2 linked regions of the Phyllobacterium zundukense genome follow. The protein of the gene in region 1 binds, or shares a complex with, the protein of each later gene. Links are inferred from orthologs where the notes say so. Each region holds a gene or a part of one and is shown on either strand. Other genes may lie near its edges.

What was found. The genes of interacting proteins can lie anywhere in the genome.
Region 2: the proteins of accD (region 1) and accB are in contact, whole or in part, in a solved structure (PDB 8UXZ), measured with the Escherichia coli proteins. The link is inferred for Phyllobacterium zundukense from one-to-one orthologs.

The regions. Positions count from the first base shown.
Region 1 is NZ_CP017940.1:3,796,182-3,799,078, reverse strand. What follows is about bases 1-2,865. They hold accD (acetyl-CoA carboxylase, carboxyltransferase subunit beta), read right to left. Parts: upstream 1,963-2,865; coding sequence 1,039-1,962; downstream 1-1,038. Other genes in these bases: trpB (tryptophan synthase subunit beta), read right to left, coding at 2,850-2,865; trpA (tryptophan synthase subunit alpha), read right to left, coding at 2,008-2,847; BLM14_RS18975 (bifunctional folylpolyglutamate synthase/dihydrofolate synthase), read right to left, coding at 1-996. In the rest of the region: more of trpB, read right to left, coding at 2,866-2,897.
Region 2 is NZ_CP017940.1:1,990,454-1,993,234, reverse strand. What follows is about bases 1-2,749. They hold accB (acetyl-CoA carboxylase biotin carboxyl carrier protein), read right to left. Parts: upstream 1,732-2,749; coding sequence 1,270-1,731; downstream 1-1,269. Other genes in these bases: BLM14_RS09955 (DsbA family protein), read right to left, coding at 2,336-2,749; aroQ (type II 3-dehydroquinate dehydratase), read right to left, coding at 1,770-2,213; accC (acetyl-CoA carboxylase biotin carboxylase subunit), read right to left, coding at 1-1,238. Outside these bases: more of BLM14_RS09955, read right to left, coding at 2,750-2,781. UniProt on the Escherichia coli protein: This protein is a component of the acetyl coenzyme A carboxylase complex; first, biotin carboxylase catalyzes the carboxylation of the carrier protein and then the transcarboxylase transfers the carboxyl group to form malonyl-CoA.

The DNA of each region.
Region 1 (2,897 bases):
TGTGGCAACAGCCTCGGCAATGACCATCCCCGCTCCAGGATTGTGTCCGCCATCGAGCCATATTTCCGATCCGGGAACCGCCAGATCCACCAGTTTTCCCTTGATAAGGCGCTGCATGCGTGCAGGCCATTCCACCGACGTCATCGCCGTCTCAACCGCATGTTCGGGGATGGTAAAGCCGGCGGTCTTGACTGCCTGGATGGCGGCGGCAGCGTTTGCCAGCTGATGGCGGCCGAGCAACCCTGGCAAGGGAAGATCCATCAGCCCGGTATTATCCTGATAGATCATTCGCCCGCGTTCCTCAAAGCTGAGGAAATCCTGGCCATAGACCGAGTATGGGCAATCGCGCCGCTCGGCGGTCTCGATCAGGACCATCCGTACGGCTTCCTCTTCCTGCGCCCCGATAACGACCGGACAGCGCGACTTGATGATCCCGGCTTTTTCCGCCGCGATAAGTTCGACACGGTCACCGAGATAGGGTTGGTGATCGAGCGAAATCGGCATGATGACGCTGACGGCAGGTTCGGGAATGACGTTGGTGGCGTCAAACCGCCCGCCAAGGCCGACTTCGAGGATAACGGCATCGGCGGGATGTTCCGAAAACAGCACGAAGGTGACAGCAGTCAGGATCTCGAAAACAGTGATTGCCTGCCCGGCATTGGCCTCAGCGACCCGCTTGACCGCTTCGGCCAGCACATCATCGCCGACGATCTTGCCGCCGCCCGGTGCCCCGAGCCTGTAACGCTCGTGCCAGCGCACCAGATGCGGGGAGGTATGGACATGAACCGTATAGCCAGCGGCTTCGAGCAGCGCGCGCGAAAAGGCGACTGCCGAGCCCTTGCCATTGGTGCCCGCCACATGGATCACAGGCGGCAGCCTCAGATGCGGATTACCCAGCGTGTCGAGAAGCCGGGTGATGCGGCCCAAAGACAGATCAAAGCCCTTGGGATGCAAGCCCAACAGCCGTTCTATCTCTTGTTCAGCACGCGACGGCATTGCACACCAGGCTTCCAAGGTCATCCAACAAAGAGAAAGGCATCAAGAATTGGTTTCAACCGGTACCGGTAATGCGGTAGCCAATCCGTCTGGCAATTCTTCGGGAGTTTCGGTCGCCGGTTCGCCCATCAGCATTTTCAACAGGCGTGCAATCGTCGATTTCAATTCCGTCCGTGGTACAACCATGTCGACCATGCCATGCGCCTTCAGATATTCGGCGCGCTGGAATCCTTCGGGCAGTTTTTCGCGGATGGTCTGCTCGATGACACGCTGTCCTGCAAATCCGATCAATGCACCGGGCTCGGCAATGTGAACATCACCCAGCATCGCGTAGGAAGCAGACACGCCGCCTGTCGTCGGATTGGTCAACACGACGATATAAGGCAGTCCGGCTTCTTTCAGCATTTCCACGGCGACGGTGGTGCGTGGCAACTGCATCAGCGAAAGGATGCCCTCCTGCATGCGTGCGCCGCCGGATGCAGCAAAGAGTATGAGGGGCTTCTTCTGGGCGATCGCGGTTTCGAAGCCCTTGATAATTGCTTCGCCCGCCGCCATGCCAAGCGAACCGCCCATGAAACTGAAGTCATGGATCGTGACGACGACCGGCAGACCCTCGATTGTACCAAGGGCGTTGATGATCGCATCATCCTGACCGGTCTTGGCACGATGCTCCTTCAACCGGTCGACATAGCGCTTTTCGTCGCGGAATTTGAGCGGATCGGTTGCGACCCTCGGCTGTTCGAGTGTTTCAAACACACCGTCATCGAAGAAAAACCTCAGCCGGTCCCTGGCAGGAATGCGCATGTGATGGCCGGAGGAGGGCACGACCCACTGGTTCTTCTCCAGATCCGTATGGAAGACCATTTCGCCGGATTCCGGGTCCTTGATCCACAGATTCTCCGGCATTTCACGACGACCAAGCATCGAATTGATCTTTGGCCGGACGTAATTCGTGATCCAGTTCATGATCGGTCCTGTTCTTCTCTCAAGAGGTTAGCTGATTTAAGGCTTCTACTCTGCAGCTGCAAGCCGCACGGCTCGCACGCCACTGGAAAGGCCCTGCACCATGGTGGCAACTGCTTCAGCCGGATCGGCCACCAGCGAGCCGTCGGGATTGATCGTATTGGCCACTGCATTGACGATTGCCGTGCCGACAACCACGCCATCTGCAGCGGAGCCGATGACCTTGGCCTGTTCCGCGGTCTTGACGCCGAAGCCGACCACGACCGGCAGGTCCGTGTGCTTCTTGATCCGCTCGACAGCGGCCGCGACCCTGCTTGTATCCGGCAGTGCCGAACCGGTGATGCCGTTCATCGATACGTAGTAGACGAAACCCGACGTGTTCTGCAAAACCTTTGGCAGGCGCTTGTCGTCGGTTGTCGGCGTTGCGAGACGAATGAAGTTGATCCCCGCCTTGATGGCAGGGATGCAGAGCTCCTCGTCCATTTCCGGCGGCAGGTCGACGATGATCAACCCGTCAATTCCGGACGCGACGGCATCTTTCAGGAAACGATCGACGCCATAGATATAAATCGGATTGTAGTAGCCCATCAGGACGATCGGTGTGGTGTCGTCGCCTGTCCGGAACTGTGCGGCGAGTTCCAGGGTCTTTGTCAGCGACATGCCCTTTTTCAGCGCGCGAAGGCCTGCTGCCTGAATGGCCGGGCCATCGGCCATCGGGTCTGAGAAGGGCACGCCGAGTTCGATAATATCCGAACCGGAGCGAGGCAACGCCTTCATGATCCTGAGCGACGTGTCGAAATCCGGATCGCCGCCCATGAAATAGGTCACGAGTGCCGGACGGCCTTCTGCCTTGAGGGCAGCAAATTTTCGGTCAATACGGGTCGCCATGATCAGATATCCATTCCAAGCAGTTGACCGACCGTGTGCACGTCCTTGTC
Region 2 (2,781 bases), 1.8 Mb from region 1 along the record:
ATGCCGTCGACTACGAACTCGTCCAGCGCGCGGCGCAGACGCATCATGCACTCCACGCGATTGCGACCGTGAACGATCAGCTTGCCGATGAGGCTGTCATAGTATGGCGGGATCTTGTAGCCCGTGTAGACGCCCGAATCGACGCGTATGCCCAGACCGCCCGGGGTATGGTAATGGGTGATCTTGCCGGGCGAGGGCACGAATGTGCGCGGGTCTTCCGCATTGATGCGGCATTCGATGGCGTGACCGGAGAAGCGGATGTCTTCCTGGGTCACCGACAGGCCGCCGCCGGCGGCAACACGAATCTGCTCGTGCACGAGATCGATGCCGGTGATCGCTTCGGTCACCGGATGCTCGACCTGGAGACGGGTGTTCATTTCGATGAAGTAGAACTCGCCGTTCTCGTAGAGAAACTCGATGGTACCGGCGCCGCGATATCCCATATCGGCCATGGCATTGGCGCAGATCATGCCGATCCGCTCGCGTGCATCGGAATTGAGGGCAGGTGAGTTTGCCTCTTCCCAGACCTTCTGGTGGCGGCGCTGCAACGAGCAGTCGCGTTCGCCGAGATGCACGGCCTTGCCATTGCCGTCGCCCATGACCTGGACTTCGATATGGCGGGGCTTCTGCAGGTATTTCTCGATGTAGACGGCATCGTCGCCGAAGGCCGCACCGGCTTCCGAACGTGCGGTCGACAGGGCAACGGAAAGCTCGTCTTCGTTCAGAGCGACCTTCATGCCACGGCCACCGCCGCCTGCAGAGGCCTTGATGATGACCGGGTAACCGATTTCGGCACAGATGCGCGCAGCTTCCCTGTCGTCCGTCACGCCGCCGTCCGAGCCTGGAACGACCGGAATGCCGAGGCGTTTTGCGGTGCGCTTGGCTTCGATCTTGTCGCCCATGACGCGGATATGCGCCGCGGTGGGGCCGATGAATGTGATGTTGTGGGCTTCAAGGATTTCGGCGAACTTGGCGTTCTCCGACAGAAAGCCATAGCCCGGATGAATGGCATCTGCCCCGGTGATTTCGCAGGCAGCGACGATCTGGTGGATATTCAGATAGCTTTCACGCGAGGGGGGCGGTCCGATACAGACGCTTTCGTCGGCAAGCCGCACATGCATGGCGTCCGCGTCGGCGGTCGAGTGCACGGCTACCGTCTGGATGCCGAGCTCCTTGCACGCACGCAGGACACGCAGGGCAATTTCGCCGCGGTTGGCGATGAGGATTTTCTGAAACATCACGCTCTCGATCTGCTCACGGTTCCGGACCCTATTCAATCACAACCAGCAACTCGCCATATTCGACGGGTTGGCTGTCTTCGACGAGGATAGCGGTAACGGTGCCGGAACGGGGCGATGGAATCTGGTTCATTGTCTTCATCGCTTCGATGATCAGAAGCGTCTGGCCTTCCTTGACCTGTGATCCGACCTCGATAAAGGCGCGGGCGCCGGGGGCGGGCGACATGTAGACGGTTCCGACCATGGGCGATGGAATGGCGTTCTTCGAGGGGTCGGGCGCAGCAACTGGAGCAACAGCGGCGGTCGCAGCTACGGGAGCAGCGGCCGGAGCCTGTGCATAGACAGGGGCGGCGGCTTGAACCGTTACCTGGCGCGAAACGCGAATGCGAAGGTCGCCCTGTTCGATCTCGATGTCGGTGAGGTCCGTCTCGTTCAGGATTTCCGCGAGGTCGCGGATCATGACCTTGTCGATCCCGGTGTTTCTGCTAGCCATGCTTTTTCAAGCCCCTTATCTCTGTTTGCCAGTGTCCGCTATTGCGACGCCGCCAGCTTGATGAGTGCGCGCAGGCCCATCACGTAGCCATCGACCCCGAAGCCACATATCACCCCTTTGGCCAAAGAGGAAACGTAGGAGTGATGGCGGAATGACTCGCGCGCGTGAATATTGGAAAGATGAACCTCCACCAGCGTGACCGAAGCCGCGCGGATGGCATCATGCAATGCGATGGATGTATGCGTGTAGGCGGCGGGATTGATCAACACCAATGCCTTCTGCTCGCCTGCCTCCTGAATCCAGCTGACCAGATCACCCTCATGATTGGACTGGCGAAACACGATATCGACCCCGAGGTTCTCACCCTCCGAGCGGCACAAAGCCTCGATATCGCTCAATGTTGTGGCGCCATAGATTCCCGGCTCACGCTTTCCAAGCATGTTCAGGTTCGGGCCGTTGAGGATAAAGATCTGTTGCTTCATGATTACCGGACGGTTCGAGGTTCTGGTCCCATATAGACGGCTTATCGGCAAGCGAAAAGCCTGCAAAGTCACGTTATTGCTTGTCCACAAAGGGTTTTCGCAGGCAGAAGTAAATATTAGTTCTATTTGTTGCGAATATGGCTGATCCTCTCGGCCAGCGCGTCTGCTCCGAGTGCGCCGGGAACAACCTCATTGCCCACGACATAGGACGGCGTGCCAGTGATACTCAAGCTGTTTGCCAGTTCGTAGTTGTCGCGGAATGCGGCAGCTATTTCGGGAGCTTTCATCTTTTCGCGGACCTGTGCCTCGTTTGCGCCGAGCTTGACGGCAATCGCCATGGCGGATTCTTCGGTTGCGCGGCCTTCGCCACCCAGCAGATCACGGTGGAACTCGAGATACTTCTCCGGCATCAGTGCCTTGAACGCCTTGGCTACCATATGCGCGCGCGTTGAATCCGCACCAAGGATCGGGAATTCCTTCATGACGAAGCGCAGGTTCGGATCGCTTTTCAGCAGCGCATCCATGTCGGGCAGCGCCTTTTTGCAATAGCCGCAGTTATAATCGAAGA